DNA from 3 places in the Rummeliibacillus sp. JY-2-4R genome. Region 1 is predicted to be linked to each of the others. Evidence: riboswitches for the same ligand, from Rfam matches in the RefSeq annotation. Region 1 holds a riboswitch; each other region holds the start of a gene.
The links. Region 1 has a riboswitch for cobalamin ahead of ACWV26_RS09325 ((2Fe-2S) ferredoxin domain-containing protein). Riboswitches for the same ligand answer to the same signal wherever they lie in the genome.
Positions count from the first base shown of each region.

Region 2: another riboswitch for cobalamin. It lies ahead of cobT (nicotinate-nucleotide--dimethylbenzimidazole phosphoribosyltransferase); the one in region 1 lies ahead of ACWV26_RS09325 ((2Fe-2S) ferredoxin domain-containing protein).
Region 3: another riboswitch for cobalamin. It lies ahead of ACWV26_RS01825 (ABC transporter substrate-binding protein); the one in region 1 lies ahead of ACWV26_RS09325 ((2Fe-2S) ferredoxin domain-containing protein).

Region 1 is NZ_CM132623.1:1,927,675-1,931,963, reverse strand. Features, by position in the region: gene cobJ (precorrin-3B C(17)-methyltransferase) at 1-1,504, opposite strand, end outside; gene ACWV26_RS09325 ((2Fe-2S) ferredoxin domain-containing protein) at 1,784-2,149, opposite strand; cobalamin riboswitch at 2,305-2,497, opposite strand; cobalamin riboswitch at 2,722-2,906, shown strand; gene ACWV26_RS09320 (energy-coupling factor ABC transporter permease) at 3,080-3,838, shown strand; gene ACWV26_RS09315 (energy-coupling factor ABC transporter substrate-binding protein) at 3,838-4,146, shown strand; gene cbiQ (cobalt ECF transporter T component CbiQ) at 4,133-4,289, shown strand, end outside.
Region 2 is NZ_CM132623.1:1,702,300-1,706,588, forward strand. Features, by position in the region: gene ACWV26_RS08250 (hypothetical protein) at 1-188, shown strand, start outside; gene ACWV26_RS08255 (hypothetical protein) at 314-709, shown strand; gene ACWV26_RS08260 (hypothetical protein) at 1,017-2,090, shown strand; cobalamin riboswitch at 2,143-2,323, shown strand; gene cobT (nicotinate-nucleotide--dimethylbenzimidazole phosphoribosyltransferase) at 2,403-3,452, shown strand; gene ACWV26_RS08270 (cysteine hydrolase family protein) at 3,612-4,169, opposite strand.
Region 3 is NZ_CM132623.1:363,888-368,176, reverse strand. Features, by position in the region: gene ACWV26_RS01830 (FecCD family ABC transporter permease) at 1-912, opposite strand, end outside; gene ACWV26_RS01825 (ABC transporter substrate-binding protein) at 918-1,883, opposite strand; cobalamin riboswitch at 1,986-2,166, opposite strand; gene ACWV26_RS01820 (DUF4822 domain-containing protein) at 2,457-3,005, shown strand; gene argS (arginine--tRNA ligase) at 3,249-4,289, opposite strand, start outside.

The sequences.
Region 1 (4,289 bases):
CTGGTTCAATACCTTCCGCTACAGGTTGTCCAGCATGCGCTGTTCTTCCAACGGGTTTTGCTCCCAAGAACAGATCAAATTTCCCTTTTCTATAGATGATGCCAATATCTTCAGTTACCGCTTTATAACAAGCCATTCCGCATCCATTAAAGCCAATTGTTAATTCTTTCGGTAACTGAACGCCACCTAATTTTTCTTGTATTTCTTCTGCATAAGGAATACCACCCGTTTTTTCACCGTCACAGAAATCGCATGCTTTTAATGTCAGTACATCTCCAACTGGTGATAGTAGGAATCCAACTCCTTGTAGCTTATTCGTAATGCTCTCTGGATTTGAAGTTGGAATCTTTAATACGATTTGATGATTTGGTGTATATTCCATTGTTCCTTTTTCTCCAACTACCATTGCTAATGTCATCATTTGTTCAGGTGTGAATTTTTTATTTGCTACACCCGGACTTACGGCTAATTCGAAAATTTCTTCAAAGTTTTGATGTACGTACTGAGAAGTTTTGGGTTGTTCTCCAGTTACACGTTTTAATGCTTCCATCGCCATTTCATACGAGCTAATTTTTGGTAATGAAGGGTTTACAGCTTCATTCATTTGAACATTTGTTACTTTTTCAGCAACTGCAACAGAAGATTGCGCTCGTTGAACACCGGTTTCTTGATCCATCGCCCAAGGTTCTGCTTCTGCTTTTAATCGTTGATGTGGTTTTAAAGATTGTTTCTCTGTGTTCAATGTGTATTTTCTTTGGTAACCACGAGGAGTAATCATTTTATTGTCATAAAGGAAAGTTGAAGAATTCCCAATAATAACTGTTGTTAACATACCAATATCATGATCTAACATTTCCGCTAGATTTGTGATGATAATATGTTGACGATCACGATAAGCGCTTTTTACAAGACCAACTGGTGTTTCAGGAGATCTGTACTGAAGTAGAATTCGTTGTGCCTCTACAATTTGGCGTGTTCTTCTTCCGCTTCGAGGGTTATACAGTGCAATAACAAAATCGGCCATTGCTGCTGCTTCTACTCTTTTAGCGATTAGATCCCATGGAGTTAAATGATCACTCAAACTGATAGTACAAGAATCATGCATTATCGGAGCGCCAAGTAATGAACCACATGAATTAATAGCAGAAATCCCAGGAATTATCTCTATAGGAACCCCATTTGCTTCCGACCACCCTTTTTCGATTAAAACCTCATATACCAAACCTGCCATTCCATAAACACCTGCATCACCACTTGAGATTACAGCTACTTTTTTACCAGCTTCCGCTTGGCGAACGGCTTCTTGCGCCCTGGATACTTCTTCTGTCATTCCAGTACTGATGACAGTTGTTTCATTTTTTATTAAATCTTGAACGAGTTCTACATACGTTTTATAACCAATAATAAAATCGCTATCTTGAAGGGCTTCAACGGCTCTTGTTGTAATATGTTTAAAATCCCCAGGTCCAAAACCAACGACATATAGTTTTCCTTGTTTTGTCACGTGTAATCACTCCCTATATGATTTATCCCGCATTAACCGACAGTAAGACCTTCACCCCAAGTTGAAGGGTTTATATAGAAAATATATGAGGGTCAAATACCAGTAAACGCCCTTTTGATGAGATACAATGAAACTTACTGATGCGTTTGCACAAAGTTAGTTGAACCAATAGAGTTCGTACTGTCGATTGATTTGAAGCATACACTTGAAATCTTAGAAACAGTAGACCGGGATTAACAATCAGTGGGGATAAAACCTTCCACTGACTGAAGTTTCACTTTATTTGCTTTTATCAATTCCAGTTATGGAGGCAACTTTTGGGTTCAGAATCATTTTCCCATCTTTCATTTGGTAGATTGTGTTTTGCTTGTTATGTTGTGTAATACAATCTCTTACAATTTCGCGACCTATTTCAGAAGTCGATGCTTTATACCAGCTTCCTTGCGGATAAGCAATAACGATACAAGCATCCTTACATCTTCCATTACAACGCGTTCTTGTTGTATGAATTTGTTCATCTAAACCTAAGTGTGCAATTTCATCTCGAATTGCCACTGTTATATCTTCAGCACCTTTTCTCATACATGAACTTCCATTACAAATGAATAAATGACTTTTCATACTAGCTAAATTCCAAGTTGTCATATAAATCCTCCAATTCAAAAATTTTCTTTAGAAAAGGAAAGAAAAAAACCTTAATTCAAAGAATTAAGGTTTAAAAACTAGAGAATTCAGAAAATTATCATATGTACATAACAACAATCTGCTTATTAGTCTTTACCTTTCCCTCCGAAAAGTATCATACATTACATTTAAAAGCAGGTTTCCTGGCTTCACTTCACTTTACTCTGATCTCTTCCCAGTCACTAACTTCGACCAGTGAGTACGCATCATTTCATCCATGTAACAGTAGCGGGGGCTGCATCGGACTTAAACCGATTTCCCTATTATCCCTTATATTCTTATAAAGGCACTTTTAAAATTCTATGAAATTGTATAATTTAGTAAATTTAAAACTTAAAACAATCATATACCATTTTTTAATAATTTCAAATATATTTTTTTGAATCAAACAATTTATATGAGTTTTATGTACTTAATTTGTTAGTAATTTAAACTTTTAACTTTTCTATGTTCATCTTTTGTAAAAAAATTTATTTATAAAAAATTTAGTAGAATTGAAAATATAAAAATGATACACTTGGGGAGTAATCTTACAATTCAATAAACTTTATGGTGCTAAATTAGTTTATTTAGCTTAATAGGGAAGTTTGTGAAATACAAACGCGGTCCCGCCACTGTAAAGACGAGTTTTGTTCTTAGATGCCACTGTCAACGATGGGAAGGTTAGAACATAATGATGACTCTAAGCCAGGAGACCTGCCAAAAGTGTGGATTCGATTCAGCCTACGAGGATAGGTGTGAGAATAGATATGCTTTTACATTTGGTATTGGTTTACTATTCGTTTACACTTCTTCAGTTCGAGGAAGTGTTTTTTTATGTCCTACAAAGTATTAAAGGGGTGGCGTCAAATATTATCTAACAAATGAATACGAATAGAGAGGGAAAAATTCATGAAAATAGTAAAAAAATTATTAAATTGGAGACTTATTTATTTTCTTACGGCAATCATGATCGTGCCAAAACCTGCTTTTGCCATGCACATCATGGAAGGATTTTTACCTGTCGAATGGGCCATTTTCTGGTGGGCTATAACTATTCCATTTTTAGTCATTGGATTCCGTTCAATTCGAAAAACAATTATTGAAAATCCGGAAACTAAGATGATGCTAGGTTTATCAGGAGCCTTTGCATTCGTTTTATCTGCACTGAAAATACCATCTGTAACAGGTAGCTGTTCTCATCCTACCGGTGTAGGTCTTGGTACTGTTCTGTTTGGTCCATTTGCAATGAGCATTGTTGGTTTTATTGTTCTATTATTTCAAGCTTTGTTATTAGCACATGGTGGTTTAACGACTTTAGGAGCAAATACATTTTCTATGGCAATCGTAGGTCCGCTTATTTCTTATGGTGTATATAAAGGAGTGGCCAAATTGGGGTTATCATTCTCATTTGCGGTATTTTTAGCTGCTTCTCTTGGTGACTTGGGTACGTATGTTGTCACATCAATCCAATTAGCACTTGCTTTCCCATCAGAAGTGGGTGGCTTCATTGCCTCTTTCACTAAATTTAGTAGTATCTTCGCTCTTACACAAATTCCGTTAGCAGTGAGTGAAGGTATTCTGACTGTTGTGATTATGAATTTTTTACAAAAATACAACTTAGCAGAATTAAATGCGCTAAAAGTATTTAAGAAAGGTGCACAACAATAATGAAAAAAAATCTTCTCTTAATTGCAATTGTTGTTATATTAGCGATTTTCCCTTTGCTTTTTCAAAAGGGCGCTGAATTCAGTGGTGCTGATGCTGAAGCTGAGGCTACAATTAATAAAATTGATATAAATTATCAACCATGGTTTTCAAGTATTTGGGAACCACCAAGTGGCGAAATTGAAAGTTTATTGTTCAGTTTACAAGCTGCTATTGGTGCTGGATTCATCGGATATTTTATCGGACTTTCTCGTGGAAAACATAAAAAATCAGAAGGAAAAGTAGGCAAAGGTAACCATGCTACTCATTGATCAATACGCTTATATCAATCGACTTGCAAAGATCCATCCAGTCGAAAAAATTATATTTGCTATTTTTTTATTATTATTTTCATTATCTGTCAAAGACGAGCTAGTTTCACTAATCACATTTTTTGTAATGAGTTTTATAACAG
Region 2 (4,289 bases), 230 kb from region 1:
GTGGCTGGAATCTAGATATTGATGACTTCCCACTATCAGATGAACTTCAAGAAGAATTATTCCAATGGACACTACAATATAAGAAAATGCCAAAAGATAAGCATAATAAAATGGGACTAAATCTTACTGAAAAAGTAAAAACGGAGTTAGGTTCAGATTTTACAATTGTGTTTAAAGCTGACAAATAGTTTTCAAAAAGAGTTGTTTAATGAAGAGATGTATTGAGAAGCATGCTTTATTTTTACCTGCGTAACACTTTTTATTATCCCTATGTATAGTAAGAATATCAAAGGGATGATAAGGAGGAATAACAATGCAAAACATAGAAGTTCAAGTGGAAAAATGGTATAGAGAAAATGTAAATCAAGAAGAGATTGATAGAAAAGTTATTGCCACGCTAGATTATGTAAAGAGAACCAGATCCGAAATGAAACACTTTATGATTTTTGTATATGAATTTGTTAAACCGCAACCAAAAAAGATTGAATCACGTAGAATATTTTTGGATAGGATTTTATTTCAAGAAGAACCGCACTATACTAAAGCGCAAAATTCTATCAGATATAAAGAAGTGATGAAAGATTATCAAGTAGTCAAAAAATTAGTAACAGAACAATTCAATCAACACTCAATGCTTATTGACAGATATTATGTCGATTTTAATGCAGCGGATGGTTGTCTTGGGGTAATCTGTTCTGCATATGTTTAATCAATTCAAGCATAGAAATTACCTTAGGCTAGGGACTTTTTTTAGTCTGTAGTTTATTTGTTATGCAATGAAACGTTATAAAGGGTCTGATTATATTCCTATAAATAGAATAAAATAGGTATATAGTATATACTCTCCTGTCATATTATTATATTATGTAAGAATACTGTTAGAAAGGAGTGGGCAGCTTTTTAGCAAGATAATTAAGCTTATTTCTACATTCATGTTTTGTAAATCTAAATAACTGAAGATTCTATTAAACAACTAGATAAAATGAACGTAGAAATAAAATATGGAGGGAAAAAGGTTGAAATTGATGAAATTTTTCGTTTTACTGAGCGTCCTATTAGTGAGTACGCTACTTCCAACCAATACATTTGCAGCGACGAAAGAAATGTATTATCCCGTTGCAGGGACAGCCAAAAATTCTCCTGGGATTTATAAAGCCGTTCCAAATGGAAAGTCTTCTGCTGTATTGAAGGAAAAAGTTTATACTTTAGTAGATGCAAAAAAGCCACCGATTAAATTAAATGATGTAAATTTCTTTTTAGTAAATGGTAAATTAGCAGATACCTCGCAATATGATCCATATTCAGCAAATGTAAAACCAATTCGTGATGTACAAGCAGTTGGAAAAGATGTATATTTTACTAAATTTGTATTTGATAGTATCTATGCTGGTAGTTGTGGTGGCGGTGGAGCTACTATTCTTGAAATCTATAAACGTGCAAGCAATGGAAAAGTTAGTAAGGTTGTAACAGATAAAGTTTCCTCAGATGCTAAAAATGCATTTGTCATAACCGGCAATTCTATGTACTATGCAAAAATAGTCAACGAAGCGATGGGGAATTTTACAATTGTTAAGTCTTCTTTAAGTGGAAAAAGTAAACAAACCCTTCAAAAAGGTGTAGACGACTTTTGGGTTAATAAGAAATCAATTTATTTTGTAAAAAGCGGTAAGTTATATCGTATGGATTTGAATGGGAAAAGTTTAAAATCAATTACTTCCAAAGAAAAATTATATGGTAATACTGGTTGTGGTGAAGGAAATTATTCAGTATCCAATAATGGTATGATAATCAGATCATATAGCGATAATAGCAACTATTTCTTAGATTTTACAAAATTAACGATTACAAAACTTGCAAAAACAGTCCAAGGCAATGTATTAGACGTAGACCTTCAGAGAAAACGCTTAATTGCTATTACTTATGGTGATAATGAGGCGAGTGTTTATGCTCTTTATGATTTTAATGGTAAACGAATTAAAACTTTAAAAAGCTTTAATTGGGATAAAGGACCACAATTCTATTCTGTAGATGTTAAAACAGGACAACTTTTATATATAGAAGATTCTCGATTAAAACAAATTAAATTTTAAAATGTAATAGTATTGCATTCACACTACTACTCTAGTATCATTATTAATTGAAAATTCAATAAAAGTATAAGGTGCCCGAATTTTTAGGGAGAATAGGGAATGAAGTAAAATCTTCAGCGGACCCGCCACTGTAGGGGAATCGTTTGTCGGAAATGCCACTGGATTAAATTCTGGGAAGGCCCGATGAAATCATGACCCCGAGCCAGGAGACCTGCCTTATAACTTGAAATGAACAGATGATGGAAAAGTCTGCGGTTTATTTGTGATGCAAATAAACTGCAGGCTTTTAATTTTTATTCGGGAGAGATGAAAATGAGCTTATTACAAGAAACTATTGAAAAAATTGAAGACTTAGACAAAGAGATGATGTTAAAAGCAAGACAAAGAGTGGATAGCCTCATCAAACCACCGACAAGTCTAGGGAAATTAGAAGAAATTGCAGTTCAACTTTCAGGGATTACTAGAGAAATATTCCCTAAAATTGATCAAAAAGCTGTCATTGTTATGGCAGCGGATCACGGTGTTTATGTAGAAGGCGTTACAAGTAATCCGCAAGAAGTAACATTTGCTCAAACTCTTAATATTGCAAAAGGAATCACTGGAGTAGGAGCTATCGCAAAAATTTCTAATGCAAAAATCGTAACAGTTGATATCGGCGTTAAGGAAGAAATCACAAATGATGCAGGTGTCATCAACCGAAAAATTAAAAAAGGAGCAGGGAATATTGCCCAAGGACCTGCCATGACAAGAGAAGAAGCAATCAAAGCTTTAGAGGTAGGCATAGAAATTGCAACTGCAGAAATTCAAAATGGTACCAATTTGCTAGCCACTGGAGAAATGGGTATTGGTAATACCACGCCAAGTACAGCTATTCTATCTGTATTAGCTCAAATTGACCCAGAAGGAATTACCGGTAAAGGAGCCGGACTTGGTCAAGGCGGATTAGCACATAAAATAGAAGTAATAAGAAAAGCCATTGAAATAAACCAACCAAATCCACATGACGGCATAGATGTCCTAGCGAAAGTAGGGGGCCTAGAAATTGCTGGAATGGCAGGTGTCATGCTAGCAGCTGCAGCAAACCGCGTTCCAGTAATTGTTGATGGTCTAATCTCCACAGTCTCAAGCCTAATCGCAACAACTATCGAACCAAAAGTAAAAGACTATCTAATCACATCCCATGCCACAGACGAACCAGGCGGTAAAAAAGCAAGTGAACTACTAGGCAAAGAACCAATGCTCAAAATGGATATGTGCCTAGGCGAAGGATCTGGAGCTGCCCTAGCCTTCCCAATCATCGAAGCCTCATGTAGTATGATGAGAAATATGGCTTCTTTTGAAGAAGTAGGGATGGAGATTTAATTTTTAGCAAATTGTTAATTAAAAGTAGTTTATAAAGTTGATTGTAAAGCGAGAAAACATAGTTTGATAAAGTATAGGGTATTGCAGTATAAAAAATCCCAATTTCTTAACTAGAAATTGGGATTTACTGATTTATTAAAACGAGATACAATTCTCTGATTATCGAAATTCGTTGTGAATAGGTGTAAACAAATCCTCATTCGTATTTCTAACGATTGAAAAATTATCAACATTATAATGGCCATGAAGAATTTCGTTATGGTGAAGAATAATTTGACTTGCAGATAAATTTTTTGAATCAGAAGTCGAATGACCATCTCCAACTAATGTAACATCAAAATTATTGACTGTTGCCGTTCGAACAGCTGTATCAATACAATGCTCTGTTTTACATCCCATAATCACCAGATGCTTAACACTATTTTTATTTAAATGTTCTAGTAATGGAGTTTCATAAAAAGAATTTGTAGCAGCTTTATCAAATATGGTAGCAGCAGATGGAACTTGAATATCCTTATGTATTTGAAACCCAAGTCCTTCTCCCTTTGAAACATCTAAATCTCGTATAAAAACAATAGGAATGTTCTCGTTTTTTGCTTTATCAATTACAGTGTTAATGTTAAGAATGATTTTCTCTTTCTCAAAAACCCCATGTTCTTCAGTATTACCCTCAATTAAATCCTGTTGAGCATCAATAATCAACAAAGTTTGTTGCAATTATTTTTCCTCCTTATGCATTTATCAATAATTTTTTGAGCTACACATTATATTTCTTCAAAAATTTATTTATACCCTCTATCGTCTAAAGTAAATTAATGGAATTTGCATCTGTAATTC
Region 3 (4,289 bases), 1.6 Mb from region 1:
ACCAATCGGTAATTCTGTAGGTGAAATAATTGTACGTGCTATTAAATCACAAAGGATAAGTAATGATGCCCCATTTATAAAAGATAGCGGCAATAAATGGCGATGGTCTGAACCATACAATAACCTGGTCATATGTGGTACTACTAGCCCTACAAATCCAATCGTGCCAGATACTGCAACAGCTGAACCGGTTAACATGGAGCCACCAAGTAATAACATCATCTTACTTCTCTTAACATTTACTCCTAAATATTTTGCACGTTCCTCACCAAAAACAATAGCGTTCAGTTCACGTCTGTTTATCCAAATAAGAACTGTGCCGATTGCAATAAACGGCCAAATCATCTTCACATATGGCCACCCTCTCATGGAGACACTTCCCATTAACCATGAAATAATTTGGCGAAGTTCTTCTCCTGTTAAAGCAATCATTAAGGATATGATGGAACTTAAAAATGAGCTTACGATAATTCCTGTTAAAATAAGGGTTTCCATTTTCATCGTTCGATCGACCAATTTAGCAAACCCTATAACGATAAGTAATGATAATAACGCCCCTATCATGCTGAAAGTGGGTAATGTGTAAATACCTAAAATAGGGGTCGAAATACTGAAAAAGAGCGTCATTACAGCGCCTACAGAGGCACCTGATGACACTCCTAACGTATATGGATCTGCAAGCGGGTTTTTTAGCAATGCTTGGAAGGCAGCACCAGCAATCGCTAATGCTGCACCCACAAGACCTGCTAATATGACACGAGGCATACGTATCTTCCATAAAATATTGGTTGCTATTTCATCTGCTCCCATATTCCATAACGTACTAATCGGAACCTTTACAGAACCAATCGATATACCAAGCCAAATGCTTAAGACAAGAATAGCAATGGACACGATATATCTTACGAAGATTTTCCTCACTTAAATGCCTCTGGATAAACAGCTTTCGCTACTTCCTCTAACCCTTCAGCAAGACGAGGACCTGTACGACTTGTTAAGTTGGCATCGACTTGTACAACTGCATTATTTTTGACTGCAGTGATACTATCAAAGCCTTGACGTTTCTTCACTTTTTCTATGATATTTGGAACGTAATTGTACATAACAATGATTGTATCTGGATTACGTTTTACGATTTCTTCTGAATCAATTTTAAACCAACCTGATTGATCATCTACTACATTTTTGATGTTTGCTAGTTTAAAGAATTCTTCCATAAATGTATCTTTACCCGCTGTGTAGATTTCAGGTTCATCTGAAGTTTCAACAAATGCAGTACGTTGTTTTACTTTAGCAGTCTTTTCTTGTACTTCTTTTACTTTTGCTTTCATGTCAGCAACGATTTTGTCTGCTTTTTCTGTTTGATCTGTAATTTGACCAATTTGTTCGATCGTTTGGTAAGTTTCTTCAAAGTTTGCTGCATTTTTTACAACAAAGACGTTGATCCCTGCATCTCTTAATTGTTGTAATCCTGTTTTTACTGATTCTGCACTAGATTCATGTGCAAAAACCACATCTGGTTTTAGGCTTAAAACTTTTTCAACGTTAAATTCCATACCGCCTACTTTTTCCTTTTTCGTAGCAGCTGCTGGGTAATCATCGTTGTCACTTACACCAACGATTTTGTCATCTAAACCAAGGGCAAATAATATTTCAGTATTACTAGGAATCAGTGATACTATCTTTTTCGGTGCTTCTTTGAACACCACATCATTTCCTAATGCATCTTTTACTGTCATTGGATATGTAGCTGTTTTTTCAGTAGATTGCGTTGTTTTTTCTGTTTTGTCAGTTGCTGATTTTTGAGTACTTGATTGATTGCATCCAACTAATAAAATGAATGCCATTACAAGCATAAACCCAAGTTGCCATATTTTCTTCACTGTAAAGCCTCCTATAAAAATAAAAATCTCCCGTACAAACGAGAGATTAGTTTACAGACATATAAAATGACTCTAAACACCTAATCTATCCTCGTAGTTGTAACGGTGGTTTTAAATACGGCAGGTATCCTGACTTGTGCTTTCATGCCAATTAAAGCAATGTCTTTGTGGCATTACGATTTGCTTGCACTTACAGTGGCGGGACCGCATCGGATTTTCACCGATTTCCCCTTTTACTCAGAAACAAAAATAATCCCTGAGAACCGTATTGATCAATTCAATTACTTTTTCATTATACCGAATATTTGGTTTTTGTGGAAGGTGTGGAATGGAAAGTAGTTATTTATGTCTTGGGAGTAGAGTATTTTGGGTTGGATTAGAAATACTCGCGCAGGATTACAACCACTCGAGCATGGATTAGATCTACTCAAGCTGTTCTTAGACTTACTAGGATTATTTAGACCCCCTCCCCTTACCTCCATCCACTCAGTTTAAAAAGTAAATATTTTAAAAGTATTAAAAGTCTAAAAATCGGTAACAGTGGTACTGATAGTAAAATATGGAGGGTGAAATATGAAAAGAATATTGATGGTCGTTATTCTTGCAAGTGTAATGATTTTATCCGCATGTCAATGGCAGGTTTTTGACAAAAAGGATATTACCGCAAATGAAACAAAAATACCGGTTAGTTCAGAAGTAAAGGGAAATGAGGAAGCTTCATTAAGTAAGGGTGAGAGAATTTCAAGGATTCTTGGAAGTACTGCTTGGCAAGGAACCATTGTTTATGATAAAAATCATAATGATTTAACAAAAGAAAATGCAGGTTTTATTGGTCTTGCAAAATATGATGCACAAACATCAAAATATGAATTCTTTGATAAAACAACAAAACAGAGTCGCGATTATGGGTTTTTCTTTATAACGAATGATGGTAATTTTCGTATCCTCATATCTAAATCCAAAGGAACCAAATCTATTGTTGAGTTAACAGAAGTAACGAAGGACAAGTATGTTTATAAAAGAATCGGAAAAGATGCAAACGGAAATGCAATAGAGGTTTTCGTAGAACATATACCATATAAAGATAGCGAACTTTCCTTTACTGAAGAGGAAAAAGACTAGAATGTATTTAATACAAATGAAGCAAAAAAGGACATTACATATTATTTAAAATATGCGATGTCCTTTTTTTATTTATAGATCATTCTTTTTTATTACGCTTTAATGAGCGGTTGAAGTACTTACATTTTTCCGGCTTCGGCGGCTAGACCCTCGAGTCACAACGCTTTCTCGGTCGAAAACTGAAAGGACGTTTTCGATTCGAAAGCTTATGTGATTTTCGGGTCTGAACGAGCCGCCTCAGCACTACATTGATTCCGGTGCTGATACGCCGATTAGTTTTAGTGCGTTTGCTACTGTTGTGCGGACTGCTGTGATTAGGGCAAGGCGTGCCTCAGAGCGTTCTTTGTTTTCCGCGTCTAGTACTTTTTCTGCGTTATAGAAGCTGTGGAATGTTGCTGCTAGTTCTTGGATGTAGTTTGCGATACGATGTGGTGCGCGTACGCGAGCTGCATCTGCTACAACTTGTGGGAAATCGCCCACTTTTTTCAATACTTCTATATCTTTTTCTGATGATAATGTGTCAAGATGTTCAGTTGAAGGTGTGAAGCCTTTTTCTGTTGCTTGACGTAAGATAGAGCAAATTCGTGCATGTGCATATTGAGCATAGTACACTGGGTTTTCGTTTGATTGTTTTACTGCTAGATCTAAGTCGAAATCTAAGTGTGTGTCACCTGCGCGCATTGCAAAATTATAGCGTACAGCGTCTAGGCCTACTTCTTCTACTAATTCACGAAGAGTTACTGCGTTTCCTGTACGTTTTGACATTTTCACTTTTTCGCCGTCACGTAGAAGGTTTACCATTTGGATTACTTCTACTTCTAATGTGTCACGGTTGTAGCCAAGTGCTTCAATCGCTGCCTTCATACGTGGAATATAGCCGTGGTGGTCAGCTCCCCAAATATTGATCAGCTTATCAAAACCACGATTTAATTTATCTTCATGGTATGCGATATCTGGTGTTAGATATGTGTATGAACCATCAGATTTAACTAATACACGATCTTTATCGTCACCAAACGTAGTTGAACGGAACCAAGTAGCACCGTCTTGTTCAAAAACATGACCATTGTCTTTTAGTTTTTGAAGTGCAGTTTGAACTTTACCATCTTTATATAAAGAAGTTTCAGAGAACCATACATCGAAATCTACACGGAAGTCTCTTAAATCTTTTTGAAGTTTGCCGAATTCGTGTTTTAGACCGTGTTCACGGAAGAATTCAAAACGTTCTTCCTCTGATTTTTCTAAGACATCTTTCCCAAATTCTTTTGATAATTCTTCTGCGAT